3 regions of the Janthinobacterium sp. 75 genome follow, and region 2 is predicted to be linked to each of the others. Evidence: predicted binding sites of a transcription regulator. Region 2 holds the regulator's gene; each other region holds the start of a gene.
The links. The regulator FNR, encoded in region 2, switches genes on or off when oxygen is low (the NO sensors DNR and NnrR bind a similar motif). The targets are predictions, from matches to a motif close to TTGATNNNNATCAA.
Positions count from the first base shown of each region.

Region 1: paaA (1,2-phenylacetyl-CoA epoxidase subunit PaaA) is a predicted target of FNR. The motif match lies at 3,416-3,429, and genes of this name have one in related genera.
Region 3: C8C89_RS23070 (universal stress protein) is a predicted target of FNR. The motif match lies at 3,770-3,783, and genes of this name have one in related genera.

Region 1 covers NZ_SORD01000001.1:1,629,728-1,635,477, reverse strand. Annotated here, with positions in the region: gene paaE (1,2-phenylacetyl-CoA epoxidase subunit PaaE) at 1-695, opposite strand, end outside; gene paaD (1,2-phenylacetyl-CoA epoxidase subunit PaaD) at 736-1,263, opposite strand; gene paaC (1,2-phenylacetyl-CoA epoxidase subunit PaaC) at 1,263-2,030, opposite strand; gene paaB (1,2-phenylacetyl-CoA epoxidase subunit PaaB) at 2,030-2,314, opposite strand; gene paaA (1,2-phenylacetyl-CoA epoxidase subunit PaaA) at 2,343-3,332, opposite strand; gene paaX (phenylacetic acid degradation operon negative regulatory protein PaaX) at 3,599-4,528, shown strand; gene C8C89_RS07470 (hypothetical protein) at 4,641-4,895, opposite strand; gene C8C89_RS07465 (M14-type cytosolic carboxypeptidase) at 5,037-5,750, shown strand, end outside.
Region 2 covers NZ_SORD01000001.1:977,347-983,096, reverse strand. Annotated here, with positions in the region: gene ccoO (cytochrome-c oxidase, cbb3-type subunit II) at 1-299, shown strand, start outside; gene C8C89_RS04615 (cbb3-type cytochrome c oxidase subunit 3) at 301-513, shown strand; gene ccoP (cytochrome-c oxidase, cbb3-type subunit III) at 506-1,426, shown strand; gene ccoG (cytochrome c oxidase accessory protein CcoG) at 1,431-2,813, shown strand; gene C8C89_RS04600 (FixH family protein) at 2,868-3,392, shown strand; gene fnr (fumarate/nitrate reduction transcriptional regulator Fnr) at 3,396-4,154, opposite strand; gene C8C89_RS04590 (response regulator) at 4,394-5,750, shown strand, end outside.
Region 3 covers NZ_SORD01000001.1:5,070,220-5,075,969, forward strand. Annotated here, with positions in the region: gene otnI (2-oxo-tetronate isomerase) at 1-403, shown strand, start outside; gene C8C89_RS23045 (hypothetical protein) at 492-1,298, shown strand; gene C8C89_RS23050 (hypothetical protein) at 1,283-1,744, shown strand; gene C8C89_RS23055 (VOC family protein) at 1,825-2,244, shown strand; gene C8C89_RS23060 (TraR/DksA family transcriptional regulator) at 2,323-2,736, shown strand; gene phbB (acetoacetyl-CoA reductase) at 2,952-3,698, opposite strand; gene C8C89_RS23070 (universal stress protein) at 3,867-4,733, shown strand; gene C8C89_RS23075 (hypothetical protein) at 4,755-5,111, opposite strand; gene C8C89_RS23080 (glycine zipper domain-containing protein) at 5,298-5,750, opposite strand, start outside.

The DNA of each region.
Region 1 (5,750 bases), 650 kb from region 2:
GCCGCCTGCAGGGCGGCGGAGACGCCCAGCATCATGTCTTCCGGGCCGCAGATGAAGGCGTTGTCGTAATCTTCGACCTTGATCCAGTGCTGCAGGAATTGTTCGCATTTTTCCTGCGTGATGCGGCCATTGAACAATTCGATGTCTTGCTGCTCGCGGCTCATCACGTACACCAGGTTCAAACGCTCCAGGTACACATCCTTCAAATCCGTCAATTCTTCCTTGAAGATGACGGACGACGAAGCGCGGTTGCCGTAGAACAGGGTGAAGCGGCTCAATGGTTCCGTCAGCAGGGTCGTCTTGATGATGGAGAGAATGGGCGTGATGCCGCTGCCGGCCGCGAACGCCAGGTAGTGCTTGCGGTTGACGCAGTCGAGCGGCACGTTGAAGTGCCCCATGGGCGGCATCACCTCGATGGTGGCGCCAGCCTTCAAGGTGTCGTTCGCCCAGGTGGAAAAAGCGCCGCCCGGCGTGCGCTTGATGGCCACACGCAGAGTGCCATCCTGCACCGCAGAACAGATGGAATACGAGCGGCGCACGTCTTCCGCATTGATATTGGCGCGCAGGGTCAGGTGCTGACCCTGCTGGAAGCGGAACTGCTGCTGCAGGTCGGCTGGCACGTCGAAAGTGACGGCGATGGTGTCGCGCGTTTCATTGCGCACGTTCGCCACGGACAGCGGATAAAATTTACTCATGCTTCATCTCCAGTTTCTTCGGAACGTGTGCCTGTTTTTTTTAGTGGCACTTGAAGTAGTCAAACGGTTCGCGGCAAGCCAGGCATTTGTACAGGGCCTTGCAGGGCGTGGAGCCGAACTGGCTGGTCAGCTGCGTGTGCGCGGAACCGCAATTCGGGCAGATCACCTCCAGCGTCGGCATGGGCTGGCGCTTGACACCCCCCTTCAAGCCGCTGATGTCGATCACCTGCTGCTGCGGCGGGGCGATGCCATAGCCTTTCAGCTTGGCCTTGCCCGCCTCGCTCATCCAGTCCGTGGTCCAGGCGGGCGCCAGCTGATTCACCAGTGTCACCTTGGCCACGCCATGGCTGCGCAAGGCATCCGTGACGGCATCGGCGATTACCTGCATGGCAGGGCAGCCCGAATAGGTGGGCGTGATCGTCACGATGCACTCGTCGCTGCTGACCACGTCGACGGCGCGTACGATGCCCAGGTCCACCACCGAAATGACGGGAATTTCCGGGTCCGGCACGTCGCCCAGCCAGGCCCAGACCTGGGCGGCTTCCAGCGCTGCCGCGGGCGCGTTCATTACCACTCCGCCCCGGGATAGGCGCGCTGCAGGAATTGCATCTCGGCCAGGATGAATCCCAGGTGTTCCGTGTGCGTGCCCTGCTTGCCGCCCTTTTGCATCCAGGCGTCGGGCGCCGGCATGGTCAAGGTGGCTTCGTCGAAAATCTCGGCCACGTGTTCGAGGAAGGCCTGGCGCAACACGTCCGATGGCGGTGCGATGCCGTTGGCAAGCATGGCCTGGTCGACGGCGTCGTACTTGAACATCTCGCCCGTGTACATCCACAGCTTGTCGGCCGCCGCCTGCGTCTTGGCATGGCTGTCCGCCGTACCGTCGCCGAGACGCACGATCAGGTCACCGCTGCGGCGCAGGTGATAGGTCACTTCCTTGATCGACTTCTGCGCCACTTCGACGATGCGTGGATCACTGCATTTCGCCAGTTCCAGCAGCTGGAAGTAGTGCCAGGTATCGAAGAAGAACTGGCGCATCATGGTGTCGGCGTAATTGCCGTTCGGCTGCTCCAGCAGCAAACAATTCTTGAAGTCGTGGGCATCGCGCAAAAAGGCGATGTCATCTTCGTCGCGGCCTGCGTTTTCCAGTTCGGCCGCATAGCTGAACCACAAACGCGTCTGGCCCAGGAGGTCGAGCGCCACATTGGTCAGCGCCATGTCCTCTTCCAGCGCGGGTCCCTTGCCGCACAGCTGCGACAACTGCTGGCTGAGAATCAGGGCATTGTCGCCCAGGCGCAAGAGGTAATTGACTTTGTCATCCATTGCAAGCGCTCCCATCACAGGTTCTTGACTTCTTCCGGCATCGGGAAGAAGGTGGGATGGCGGTACACCTTGCTGTTCGACGGCTCGAACAGGGCACCCTTGTCGCCGGGGCTGCTGGCCACGATGTCGGCCGCGCGCACCACCCAGATGCTCACGCCTTCATTGCGGCGCGTGTAGACGTCGCGCGCATGGTTGACCGCCATGGTGGCGTCGGAGGCGTGCAGGCTGCCCACATGCTTGTGCGCCAGGCCGTGCTGGCTGCGGATGAAAACTTCCCACAATGGCCATTCTTTGCTCATGTTGCTCTCCCCTATCTGTCTTATGTATTTACGCTGCCGCTTTGACTGCGGCTTGTTTGTCTGCATACGCGAGCAAGGCATCGCGGAACCATGCACCGTCTTCATACGCCTTGACCCGCGTTTGCAGGCGCTCGCGGTTGCACGGGCCATTGCCCTTCAGGACATTGTTGAACTCGGACCAGTCGATTTCGCCAAATTCATAGTGGCCCGTCTCCGCATTGAACTTCAGGTCGGGATCGGGCACGGTCAAGCCCAGGTACTCGATTTGCGGCACGGTCTGGTCGACCATGCGCTGGCGCAATTCATCATTCGAGAACAGCTTGATGCGCCATTGCGCCGATTGGGCGCTGTTGACGGAGGCGGCGTCGGACGGACCGAACATCATCAAGGACGGCCACCACCAGCGGTTCAGCGCATCCTGTGCCATGGCTTTCTGTTCTGGCGTGCCCTTGCACAGTGACATCATGATGTCGTAGCCCTGGCGGGCATGGAATGATTCTTCCTTGCAGACGCGGATCATGGCACGGGCATACGGGCCATACGAGCAGCGGCAGAGGGGAATCTGGTTGATGATGGCAGAGCCGTCGACCAGCCAGCCGATGGCGCCCATGTCGGCCCACGACAGGGTGGGATAGTTAAAGATGCTGGAATACTTGGCTTTGCCCGAGTGCAAGGCAGCAAGCAGATCGTCGCGCGACACGCCCAGGGTTTCGGCAGCGCTGTACAGGTACAGGCCGTGACCCGCTTCATCCTGAATCTTCGCCAGCAGGATGGACTTGCGTTTCAAGGTCGGTGCGCGCGTGACCCAGTTACCTTCGGGCAATTGACCGACGATTTCCGAATGCGCATGCTGCGAAATCTGGCGGATCAGGGTCTTGCGGTAAGCGTCCGGCATCCAGTCCTTGGCTTCGATCTTGATACCTTCGTCGATACGCGCCTGAAAAGCGCGCTCTTCCGCCCCCATGTCATCGATGGAACGGACGTTCTTGAGGCCGGTTTCAACCATTTGTGCGTACATGATCTGTCTCCCATGTCTTGATTTTGCGCAGCAATGCGGTGCGATGAACAGATAATACGATACAAAAAACGATTTGCATACACTTGATGTGAGTCATTTTAAAAATTCGTATCTTGTGCGGCTTTTTTGTGCGTATGATATTGCTGATGAGAAAACACTGCGAAGTGCCACCAGCGCTTCCTGCAAATTATTGACGCGCTACCCGCGCAGCCAAGTAAACTGCTGCTTTTATTGAATCGACCGCAACACGGCCAGACCGGAACCACATGAAGAACACCCGCTGCACGGCATGGATAGCCGATTTCCTGGAAAGCGACCCACCGCGCTCGAAGTCCCTGGTGATGACCATTTTTGGCGACGCCATCGTGCCGCGCGGCGGCGCCATCTGGCTGGGCAGTCTGATCGACCTGCTGGCACCATTTGGCGTAAATGACCGCCTGCTGCGCACCAGCGTGTTCCGCCTGGCGCAGGAGGGCTGGCTCAGCTCGCAGCGCGACGGCCGCCGTAGCGCCTATACGATACGCCCGGAGGCGCTGGTCCGCTTTGAGCGCGCTTATCGCCGCATCTATGCGCCACTGGTCGTGCACTGGGATGGAAGCTGGACCCTGGTGATCGGGCCGGCCGGAAGCATCGGCGCCGCCGAGCGGGGGGCGCTGCGCAAGGAATTATTGTGGGCTGGCTATGGATTGATCTCTCCCGGCATCTTTGGCCATCCGGCCAGCAACTCGGAGGCGCTGGAAGACATCCTCGTGCGCAACGACGTACAAGGCAAGCTGTATGTCTGCCACACTACGGAGTTGCCGGATGTCAGCACACGGCCCCTGCGCGACATGGTGGGAGAATGCTGGGACTTGTCGGAAGTGATGGCCGGCTACGAAAAATTCATCGCCAGCTTCCAGCCGCTACTGACCCTGCTACAAGAAGAGCCCGTGTTCGATGCCGAGCAAGCCTTCGTCATCCGCTCGCTGTTGACGCACGCCTACCGCCGCGTGCAGTTACACGATCCGCAACTGCCCGTCGAACTGCTGCCCGAACCGTGGCCCGGCACGCAAGCCTATGCGCTGGCGCGCGACCTGTACCGCCTCACCTATGCGGCGGCCGAAGACCATATCCTGGCCACATTACGGCGCGAGGATGAGCACGCGCCAGACGTGGAGCCCTGGTTCTACGAACGTTTCGGCGGCCTGAACACCTGACAAAACGTCCATGGCGGCGTTGCAGGGCCTGGGCGTACGTTCGTACTGCCTGCGGCCCCGCGCCTTGCCCTGAACATTTTTCAGGCGTTCAGCAAGCGTCGTTATCAAACTTTCATTGCTTGGCGACGACCTGCTTGGCCCCCGCCAACAAGTCCTGCCCCAGCTTTTCCAGCGCATTGGCCTGCACCAGCATGGTGTCGAGAATGGCGGCATTGAAGGTGAATTCGGCCGGTGTCGTATAGCCGGGAAAACGCAGAATGCGCAGCAATTCCTGCAAGGTCGTTCCCTTGCCCAGGTGCGCCAGGGCGTCGCTGAGGGCGCTGACTTTCTTTTCCAGTTCGCGTAAATGTTTGCCGTTGTCATCCATGATGCTCTCCCCGTGTTGGAGCTTCCACCTTAGCAAAGTACATCCGTCATCGTTTGCGCCAGCACAAAGGCCACCGCAAAACAGGTATCATCGCGCCATTGCACACGATGCAAAACCCATACGTTTTTATCAGGAACACTCATGACCATTAAAATCAGCCAGCAATTCGACGCCGGCGCGATCGAGGTGCTGCGCGCCGACGATGCCCAATCCATCGAGCTGAACATCCGCAAGGATTCCCACGCCGACATCACGCAGTGGTTTTATTTCCGCCTGCAGGGCGCGCAAGGCGAAGCGTGCACGATCCGCTTCATGAATGCAGGCAAGTCGGCTTACCCGGACGGCTGGAAAGACTACCAGGCCGTGGCCAGTTATGACCGCGAAACCTGGTTCCGCGTGCCAACCAGCTTTGACGGCACGGTGATGACCATCGAACACACGCCGGAAGAAGAAAGCGTGTATTACGCCTACTTCGAACCGTACCCATGGGACCGCCACCTGGCCCTGATCGACAGTGCGCAAGCGTCGCCGCTGGTACGCTTGATCGACCTGGGCAGCACCGTGGAAGGCCGTGACATGAATCTGCTGGTGGTCGGCGACGCCGATGCCGAGAAAAAAGTCTGGGTCATCGCGCGCCAGCATCCAGGTGAAACGATGGCCGAATGGTTTGTCGAAGGCATGCTTGAAGCATTGCTGGACCAGGCCAATCCCTTTGCCCGCCAGTGCCTGCAAGATGCCGTCTTCTACGTGGTGCCGAACATGAACCCGGACGGTTCCGTGCATGGCAACCTGCGCACCAACGCGGCCGGCGCCAACCTGAACCGCGAATGGATGACGCCGACGATGGAACGCAGC
Region 2 (5,750 bases):
CGGGGCCGGACCTGGCCCGCGTGGGCGCCCGCTACAGCGATGAATGGCACCGCACGCACTTGAACAACCCGCGCGACGTGGTGCCCGAGTCGAACATGCCGGCCTACCCATGGCTGGCGAAGACCAAGCTGGTGCCTGACGACATCATGCCGAAGATGCGCGCCCTGAAACGCCTGGGCCAGCCGTACAGCGATGCGGAAATCGCCGCCGGCCCGGCACAGCTGCAGGACAAGACGGAAGAAGACGCCCTGGTCGCCTATCTGCAAGGCCTCGGTACATTAATCAAAACAAGGAATTAGCATGGCAATCGAAAACCTGTTTGACAGCGCCAGCAGCGTCATGACGGTGGTTTCCTTTACGACGTTCGTAGGCATCCTGTGGTGGACTTTCAGCCGCAGCAATAGCGACTTCGACGCGGCGGCGCGCCTGCCGTTCGACGACGAGGCGCTCGACTATCCGGCAGCGCCGGTATCCATGCCTGTGCCGGCACAAGGGGAGCGCAACCATGGCTGACTTTACCAATGGCTTCTGGAATATCTACATCATCGTGCTGTCCTTGCTGGGCATCATCGGCTGCGGCGTGCTGCTGTACTCGCAGTCGAAAATCAAAGTGGTCGACGGCGCGCCTGCCGACGGCACCACGGGCCACGTCTGGGACGAGGACTTGAAGGAACTCAATACGCCGATGCCGCGCTGGTGGATGTGGTTGTTCTACATCACCATCGTCTTCGCCCTGGCGTATCTGTTCCTGTACCCGGGCCTGGGCAACTATGCCGGCAGCCTGGGCTGGAAATCGACGGGCCAGTACGAGGAAGAGCTGAAGAAGGCGGAAGCCGACTACGGCCCCCTGTTCAACAAGTACCTGAGCCAGGACTTGAAGACGGTGGCCGCCGATCCGCAGGCGCATGCCATCGGCCAGCGTTTGTTCCTGACCTACTGCGCGCAATGCCACGGTTCGGATGCGCGCGGCAACAAGGGCTTCCCCAATCTGACCGACAAGGACTGGCTGTATGGCGGTGAACCCGACATCATCAAGACCACCATCATGCATGGCCGCAATGGGCAAATGCCACCGATGGGCGCCGCCCTGGGCTCCGAAAAGGATGTCGAGAACGTGGCCCATTATGTGCTGAGCCTATCCGGCTCGACCTCGGACCCCGTCAAATCCGTGCTAGGCAAGGCCAAGTTCGGCGCCTGCATGGCCTGTCACGGCGCCGATGCGAAGGGTAACCAGATGCTCGGTTCGCCTAACCTGACGGACAAGATCTGGCTGTATGGCGGCAGTGCCGATACCATCATGGAAACCATCCGCAAGGGACGCAACAACACCATGCCGGCCTTCAGCGATTTCCTCGGCGAGTCCAAGGTACACGTGCTGTCGGCGTATGTCTGGAGCCTGTCGAATCCCCAGACGCCCGTGAAATGACGTAATGGAACCTCAAGTCATCAAGATGTATGCGGCCCGCGAGCAAATCTACCCTCGCGAGGCCAAAGGACGCTACGCTACCTGGCGATGGGTATGCGTATGGCTTACCCAGCTGGCGTTCTACGGCTTGCCGTGGTTGACCTGGAATGGCAGGCAAGCCCTGCTGTTCGATTTGACCACGCGCAAGTTCTACATTTTCGGCGTCGTGCTGTGGCCCCAGGATTTCATCTATCTGGCGGCCCTGCTGATCATCTGTGCGTATTTGTTGTTCCTCGTCACGGCCATCGCCGGGCGGGTGTGGTGCGGGTTCTCTTGCCCGCAAACGGTATACACGGAAATCTTCCTGTGGGTCGAACGCCGCATCGAGGGCACGCGCAGCGCGCGCATGGCCCTCGACAAGCAGGGACCCTCCGTGCGCAAGGCTTTCAAGAAAACGGCCAAGCACCTGGCATGGGGCGCCATCGCCCTGTGGACGGGCTTTACCTTTGTCGGCTATTTCACGCCGATCAAGGAACTGGCGCGCGAGGTGACCACCCTCAATTTCGGTCCCTGGGAATGGTTCTGGGTCTTGTTCTACAGCCTGGCAACCTACGGCAACGCGGGCTGGCTGCGCGAGCAGGTGTGCAAATACATGTGCCCCTACGCGCGCTTCCAGAGCGCCATGTTCGACCAGGACACCCTGATCATCACTTACGATGCCAAGCGCGGCGAACCACGTGGCGCCATCAGCAAGAAGGCCGGCAACAACGACAAGCTGGGCGACTGCATCGACTGCACCCTGTGCGTGCAGGTATGCCCGACCGGCATCGATATCCGCAACGGCCTGCAGTATGAATGCATCGGCTGCGCCGCCTGCGTCGACGCCTGCAACAGCGTGATGGACAAGGTCGACCGGCCGCGGGGACTGGTACGCTACAGTACCGACCATGCGATGGAAAACAACTTCAGTTCGAAGCAGATCCGCCAGCGCGCCATGCGCCCGCGCGTGCTGATCTACACTTCCATCCTGGCCCTGATCATCATCGCCGTGTGTACTTCGCTGGCCCTGCGCACGCCCCTGAAAATGGACGTGATACGCGACCGCGGTTCGATGGGACGCGAAGTGGAAGACGGCATGATCGAAAACGTTTACCGCTTGCAGATCATGAACACCTCGGAGCAAACCCAGCATTTTAAAATCAGCGCTTCCGGCTTGCAGGGCCTGACCTTGCTGACGCGCGAAGAAGTGACCTTGCAGCCGACGGAAACGCTGGGCTGGCCGATCCGCCTGCGCGTGCCGCACGGCGTGGGCGAGAAGGGTTCGAACAAGATTGCGATCGAATTGCACTCGCTGGACGACCCATCGTTGCATGTGCGTGAAAGCGCGGTATTCATCGTACCGCGCTAATGTAGGAAGGCCAGTCCCCGGATGGGGATTGGCCGATTAAACAGGAGAAATATCATGTCCGACAGTCTCAAGCTGCAAGCCCCCGTTGCCCCGTGGTACAAGCATCGCTGGCCATGGCTGCTGATGATCGGTCCCGGCCTGTCCGTGGTCGTCGGCAGCTTCATGGGCTATATCGCGTTTACGCAGCCTGATGCGCTGGTGGTGGGCGATTACTACAAGCAGGGAAAGGCGATCAACCAGGACTTGCGGCGCGATACTGTCGCCAGCGACCTGGCGATGGATACCAGCCTGTCGTATGACGTGGCGTCAGCGCGCCTCAGTGGTTCCGTGCACAGCTTCGGCAAGGCTTACCAGGGTCCGCTGCAGCTGCATCTGGCGCATGCGACCTTGCCGGAAAAAGATATCAAGCTGCTGGTGCAGCCCGATGCGGCCGGCAACTTCTCGGTAGCGCTGCCGATGCTCGAGCGCAGCCGCTGGCAAGTGCTGGTGGAAAACGACAAACGCGAGTGGCGCCTGTCCGGCATCTGGACCTGGCCGCTGCAGCGCAGCATCGCGCTGCACGCGGATGAAGAGCTGTAAGACTTACTTGCAGACGTCCGTACCGGCCGTAATGGCCTTCAACTTGGCCGGCTGCAAGATCTCGATCTCGCGGTTGGAGACGCGCAGCCAGCCTTCCTTCTTGAATTTCGACAATAAGCGGCTGACGCTTTCGATGGTCAGGCCCAGGTAGTTGCCGATTTCCTCGCGCGACATGCGCAGCTGGAAATTGCTGCCCGAATAGCCGCGCGCCTCATAGCGCGAGGCCAGGTTGACGATGAAGGCGGCAAAGCGCTGCGTCGCCTGCATATTGCCCAGCAACAGCATGACGCTTTGCTCGCGCGTGATTTCCTGGCTCATCATCCGGTGGAAATGGCGCAGCAGGGTAGGCATACTGCCCAGCAATTGTTCCAGGCTGGAAAACGGGATTTCACACACTTCGCTATCCTCCAGCGCCACCGCATTACAGTGGTGGCGGTCGGCGCTGATGGCGTCCATGCCCAGCAGTTCTCCTGCCATCTGGAAGCCCGTCACCTGCTCTTCGCCACCCGGATTGATCTGGTACGTCTTGAAGTGGCCCAGGCGGATCGCGTACAGGTTCTGGAACGAGTCGCCGATGCGGAACAGCGAGGCGCCGCGCACGATCTTGCGGCGGCGGCCGATGATCTGGTCCAGCCTGTCCATGTCGCCCACATCGAGGCCCATCGGCAGGCACAATTGATGCATGCTGCAGGTCGAGCATCGCGCACGCAACGCTTCCACGGTCACTGTGGGCAAGGTGGGAGTGAGAAGCGCTTCAGTCATGTCGATACCTTTTAGAAAATGCAATACCGAGTTTACTGCATACACGGTTGCCGTGTGCCAATTTCACCCCAATTGCGCTGAATAAACGACGTTCTGACTTTAATTATATGGCAACATCGTCAAAAGCCCTTGCAGCGAGGGCAATTTGCGCGGCACCGCTTGCCAAGTTGATGTATTGATAGGAAAATTCCTGACAGCATTATCTGCCGCCTGTGCCGCCCGGTACTGAAAAGGAAATCATGAAGCCTCTCGGCATCAAAGCAAAAGTCGCCTTGGCCACCAGCCTGACCTCGATCGCCATGATTGCACTGGTCACCATGATCCAGTTGCAGCACATGCGCGCTGACTTCACGCGAGTACTGCTGAGCCAGCAATCTGCCCTGATCACCCGCACCGCCGCCGAGCTCGACGACAAGCTGGGCATGCTGCTGCAAATCGTCACCCTGACGGCCAGGCAGCAGCCGCCGGAATTGATCGCCCAACCCGCCAAGCTGCGCGAATACTATGCGCGCCGCTCGATGCTGGTGCTGTTCGACGACGTGCTGGTGCTCGATGCGCAAGGCGCCATCGTGGCCGACATGCCGCTGGTCACGGGCCGCGCGGGCATCAACGTTGCCGAGCGCGAGTATTTCCAGACCGTCCTGCGCACGCGCCAGCCCATGATCACCGAGCCGATGCTGGGCAAATCGAGCGGCATGCCCATCGTGCAGATGGTGGCGCCCGTGCTCACCGCCGATGGCAAGGTAGCCGGTGTGGTGATCGGCGTGCTGCGCCTGTACAAGGACAACCTGCTGGGGCGCCTGCGCTCGGAAAAGATCGGCAAGAGCGGCTATTACTTCATTCTCACGCGCGGCGCCGTGCCGCGCTACGTGCTGCACCCCGATACCAGCCGTTTGCTGCAGCCGCGCCAGCCGAACGCCAACCTGACGACCACCCAGATGCTGAAGGACGATGGCGAAGGCAGCATGGTCAGCACCAACAGCCGCGGCATCACGGCCGTCAACAGCTTCAAGCGCCTGAAATCGGTGAACTGGCTGCTGGCCGCCTCGCTACCCATCGAGGATGCCTTCGAACCGTTTGATGGCGTGCTGTACCGGCTGGTGCTGTGGAGCATCCTCGCTTCGCTGCTGGCCGCTTTTGTTCTGGGCTGGGTTACCGTGCGCCTGCTGTCGCCGCTGGTGCGCCTGCGCGACACCCTGCTGGCCCTGCGCACCAGCGGCAGCCGCTTCACGCCCGTGCCAGTGCAGCAGCGCGACGAGATCGGCGAACTGACGGAGGCGTTCAACGGCCTGATGTGCGAACGCGACCGCCTGCAGCAGGAACTCGAATCGCGCGCGGCGGAACTGGAACTGGAGCGCGACCGGGCCGAGGCGGCCAACCGGGCGAAGAGCGACTTCGTGGCCAACATGAGCCATGAAATCCGCACGCCCCTCAATGCCGTGCTGGGCATGGTCTATTTGCTGGGCAATACCAGGCTCGACACGGAACAGCGCAAGTATCTGACCATGGTGCGCGTGGCGGGCCAGTCGCTGCTGGGCATCCTCAACGACGTGCTCGATTATTCGAAGATCGAAGCGCGCCGCATGGAATTGTCGC
Region 3 (5,750 bases), 4.1 Mb from region 2:
CGGCATCAACGTACTGATCGAGCCGATCAACCACTACGACATGCCCGCTTACTTTCTGAACCATAGCCAGCAGGCGGCCGACATCATCGCCGACTGTCAGCGCAGCAATATTTTCTTGCAATACGACATTTATCACATGCAGCGCATGGAAGGCGAACTGAGCAATACTATCCGCGCCCTGCTGCCCCTGATCCGCCACATCCAGATCGCCGACACGCCGGGCCGTCACGAACCGGGCACGGGGGAGATCAACTATCGCCACTTGTTCAAGCTGCTGGACCAGGTCGGCTACGCAGGCTGGGTCGGCTGCGAATACCGTCCCGCCAGCGATACCGTGGCCGGACTGGGCTGGCGAGAGCAATTGACGGGCACATCAAACATTGCGCGCGCGATAGGCAACTGATCGCAACGCGCTTGCGCCCGCACAAGGCGGGCAGCGCAGTGCGACACGACAATACCTTTCCATACAGTATTTACTGTCGAGAGGTGACGTGTTCGCCCTGCCCGCCCGCCATCGCCGCACCCTTTGCCTGCGCCTCTGCCTGGTTGCAGTCCTGTGCGGCTGCACCACTCCACGTACCGACCTCGCGCAAGTACGCGCCCTTGCCGCCGGCACCGATGCCCTGAACGCCTTCAGCGAACTGTCGCAACGCCACGTGGACAGCTACCAGCGCGCCCGTCCCTTTCTATCACCGGCCGAAGACGCGCGCGAACGGCTGCTCGATGCGCAGCGCCACGCCGCGCAAGCGGATGTCGCGCGCCTGACGCAAGCCGTGCGCCTGTACCTGCAGGCGCTGGGCCGGCTGGCGCAAGCCGATGCGTATGACGTGCAGCCCGAACTGGCTGGTGCTGGCGCCGCCATCCGCGCCTGGCCTGGCAGCGGCATCGACGACCGCCATGTCAGCGCCTACACCCTGTTGCTGCAGCAACTATCGCGCCTTGGCGGCGCGGCCAGCCAGCAGGCGCACCTGGCACAAGTGCTGCACGACGGCGACGCGCCGCTGCAAGCCCTGCTGGCCGCGCTCGACAACTTGCTGCTGCTGTACGACAAAAGCGGTGATAACGAGCGCGACATCGTGCTCGGCTTGCTGGACGTGGACATCGCGTATGCCGACACGCCGCAGCAGCGCCTGCTGGCCGTGCTGGCGAAAAACATGCAGCAAAGCAAAGCCGAGGAATATCGCCTGATTGGCCTGCGCCATACGCTGGCGCGCCGGAAACTGGCGGCACTGGGGCGCGAACACGCCCAGCTCGCTGCCGCCCTCACCACCACGGAGGCACGATGGACGGATCGCTAAGCAGCGAACGACGCGAAGCGGCTCTCAGCAGCGCCATGCGCGTCGAGCAACTGGCCGATAGCCTGTCGCAGGCGGCCATCACCCTGCATGGTGCCGTCATGCGCGCCATCCGCAAGCGCGCCAGCCAGGGAGAAAACGGTATCAGCCACAGCCAGGCACAGGCCGTCTTCGCCCTGGAAGTGGCACTGCGCCAGCAAGCCAACCAGCTGTATGCCGATGCCGCCGGGCATACGGTGGCCGGCCTGGAAACGGCGCAGCGCCACCTCAGCGGCCTGCTCGACACGGTGCGCCTGCGTATCGCCCGCAACGACGACGTGCGGCACTGGATCAGCCTGGCGACGAGCTTGTTGCACCTGGGCAGCGCCGTCCTCGCCGGCAATCCCGAGCGCATCCTCGGCACCCTGGGCAAGGTACGTGAGCGGTTGCAGGAGATGGCGCCGGACTGATTGAATTTGGCCGGCGAGCGCCTATACTGGGACGTCCCGGCCTGGCAATCGTGTCGGCGGGCCAACCAAAGGAGGCCAATATGCGTATCGAACCGTATTTGCAATTCAATGGAAATTGCGCGCAAGCGCTGGAATACTACCGCCAGCACCTGCATGGCGACAGGCTGTACCTGATGCCGTATCGGGGCTCGCCAGCCCAGGACCAAGTCAAGGAAGACTGGTACGACAAGATCATGCACGGCTCCGTGCAGTTGGGTCCCACCATGCTGATGGGCTCGGACGGTGGATGTACCGAAGATGGCGCCAAGGGCATGAGCGGCAGCGCCGTCTGCCTGACCCTCGACACGCCCGAGGAAGCGGAACAGGCCTTCAACGCGCTGGCGCGGGACGGCAATATCCAGATGCCGCTGGAGGAAACATTCTGGGCCAAGCGCTTCGGCATGCTGAAAGACCAGTTCGGCGTCGCCTGGATGGTCAACTGCCTGAAGGACCCAGCTTAGAACGGCCCATGCCTGCCTGCGTCGCGTCAAACGCGGCGCAGGTAGTGGCGCAAGCAGAGCTGCCAATCTTGGATTACCATGATGACAATAAGCTCTTACCGGGTGATGACCATGAATGGATTGCCGCAAGACCAGCTGCAGCACCTGCAAGGCGTGCTGGAGCAACGCAAGCTGGCGTTGCTGGAACAGATAGAGAACGAAGCGGCCGAAGCGGATGCGCGCGCCTCGCTGCTCAATGAAATCGAAGCCTCGCCGGCCGACAACGCCAGCGTGCGCACCTTGAACGACCTCGTCAGCGAAGCGGCCGAGCACAATCAGGCACAGCTGGCCATCATCAAGCACGCACTGGTCAAGGTTGCCGATGGCAGCTACGGCCTGTGCGACAACTGCGGCGAAGCCATTGGCCTGTCGCGTCTGAATGCGCGCCCCGAGGCGCTCCTGTGCATCGATTGCCAGACACGGCTGGAAAAAGCCCAGCGCTCGCCACCATGACTGCGCAACAACAAAGGGCAAGGCATCACTACCCTGCCCCCTGTTGTCTAGCAACTGCCATCCGTCTGTCCGCCAGCGTCTGTGTGCCGGCTGGGTGGACGGGTCTCCTCTACTGCCATTGCCCTGCTGCAAGCTGCACGCTTGCCTGACTCAGCTCGCCTGACTCAGCTTGCTTGACTCAGCTTGCTTGACTCAACTTGCTTGACTCGGCTTGATTAACTCATGTGCTGTCCGCCATTGATGGCGATGTTTGCGCCCGTGACGAACGCCGCCTCGTCCGACGCCAGGTAGGCCACCAGGGCCGCCACCTCGTCCGGTTCGCCCAGGCGACCCAGGGGAATTTGCGGCAAAATCTTCGTTTCCAGGATATCGGCTGGCACGGCCGTCACCATCTGCGTGCGCAGGTAGCCGGGCGAGACCGTGTTGACGGTGATGCCGTGGCGCGCCACTTCCAGCGCCAGCGCCTTGCTGAAGCCATGCACGCCCGCCTTGGCGGCCGCGTAGTTGCACTGGCCAAATGCGCCCTTCTGGCCATTCACGGACGAGATATTGATGATGCGGCCCCAGCGCTTGGCCAGCATCGGTTCGAGCACCTGCTTGCTCATGTTGAACAGGCTGTCGAGATTGGTGCGCATGACCTCGGCCCAGTGCGGCAATTCCATCTTGCGCATGCTCTGGTCGCGCGTGATGCCGGCGTTGTTGACCAGCACGTCGATGCGGCCAAACTGCGCCAGCACGCCTGCCACGGCTACGCTGCAGGCATCGAAATCGCTCACGTCGAGCGGCAAGGGATGAAAATAATACTGCTGCGCCTGTTGCTCGTCGAGCCAGCTTCCGACGCGCGCATTGCCAGGCGTGTGCGCCGCCACGACGGCAAAGCCCGCCGCATACAGCCGGCGGCACAAGGCCGTGCCCAGCCCACCCATGCCGCCTGTGACCAGCGCTACCTTCTGTTCCCTCATTGCTGTCCCTCCCCGCTTGTTATGGTTATTCTGCGTGGGATCAAGTGTAGGAGCAGTTCTTATCGCCAGCTTTGCGCCAGATCAAGTGCTCAGCCTGATGCAGTCGTGCGCGGCCGGCACCCCGGATTGTGCCAGAATGGCCACTACTGCACAGCGAGAGGCCAGGCCATGACGTATAAGACCGTATTGCTCCACATCGACGACAGCGCCGGGCGCGCAGCCCGCATCGAAACGGCCGCCAGCATCGCCCAAGCTTGCGGCGGCCACCTGACGGGCGTAGCGCTGACGGGCGTGTCGCGCCTGCTGTACCAGAACCAGCCCGACCTCGATGCCGACCCGAACCTGAGCTTGCACCTCAATTTCCTGCGCGAACGGGCCACGCGCGCCCTCGACGGTTTCGAACAACAGGTGCGCGCGGCCGGCGTCGCCTCGTTCGAACAGCGCGTGCTCGACGACGAGGCGGCGGGCGGCATCAGCCAGCTGGCCCGCTATGCGGACCTGGTCGTCATCAGCCAATACAATGCCAAGGATAAATCGCCGTCCGTGATGCGCGACTTTCCCGCCTATGTGCTGCTGCATTCGGGCCGCCCCGTGCTGATCGTGCCGTATGCGCCGCCGCTTCCCCTGCTGGCGCCGCCGGCGGCCGCGCGCAATGTGCTCATTTCCTGGAATGCCAGCAAGGAAGCGAGCCGCGCAGTGAGCGCCGCCCTGCCCCTGCTGCAGCGCGCGGGGCAAGTCCACGTAGCCATCTTCGATGCCCAGGTGCATGCCACCGAGCATGGCGAACAGCCGGGCGCCGAGCTGACGCACTACCTGGCGCGGCACGGCGTGGAGGCGCGCCTGCATTTGCTCGATGGCGGTGGCGTGCGGCGCGGCGATATCGGCGAAGCGCTGCTGTCGCAGGCGGCCGACCTGTCGGCCGATTTGCTGGTGATGGGAGCGTATGGCCATTCGCGCTTGCGCGAGACCATCCTGGGCGGCGTCACGCGCACGATACTGCAAAGCATGACGATCCCCGTGCTGATGGCGCACTAGGCCTTGGGAGAGACGGCAGGGCTAACCGCCCTGCCAGGGCTGGCTGCGGATCTTCGCCACCTGGCGCTGCGTCAGCCACTGCCACAGCTGCAGAGCGGCGTCCTGCGGCAGGGCTGACATATGGCGCGGACTGGCCAGGGCGATTTCGCAATCGCGGTCCGACCATTCCTCGAAAGTAACTTCGCCTCCGCTAGCGACCTCGACCTGATACATCAAGCCGTCGTCGTAGCCAAAGCGTAACAAGACAGCGGCCGGACTACCGTCCGGCGTGACGCCGCCGCGGTAGACTTCGGCCAGCGCATCGGCCAGCTGTGCCGGCGAGGGCGCGCAGATGTCGCGCCCATCGGCCCGTGTCAGAATGAACCATGCCTGTGTCATGACGCGACCTCCTATTCATACTCGTTAGCATGCGAGGCAAGTACTACAGGCAGTCACCTTGGTCCAGTGTCACTACGGGCGCGCGGAAACTATCCCTGTCGGCATTGATTACCAATACTAACAAGGATCATACCTAAAATTCGTACGGCGCGGCATTTAAGCATATTGCACGGCTGGTGCGCAGGCTCACGCCACCAGCACGGGAATGCTGAGCGGATCAAAGTCGTACCAGTCGCCATTGGCAATCGTGCCTTCCGCTTCCTCGATATGCTCGGCGCCCAGCCGGTGCATCACCTCGAGCGCCCGTTCGCGCTCGTCGAGGCCGCCCAGTGCCACGGCAATCAGCATGCCCGGATGGCGTGGCTGGCGGCGGTTTTCGCCGTTCTTGTCGCCATGCTTCTCGGATTCGCCCGCCTCCTTCATTTTATTGAAACTGTAGAGCGAGCCCACGTGGGCGCCCACCAGCGCTCCCACCACCGGGCCCAGCGGCCCCGTCGCCAGGGTGGCGGCCGCGCCGATGCCCGCGCCCACGGCGGCCCCGACGGCCACGCCTTCGACCACGCCCTCCGGCGTCTCTTTGGCCCCAGGCGACACGTCGCGGTCGCCGCCAAACGCGTGCAAGTCGTGCTGGCCCGGCTG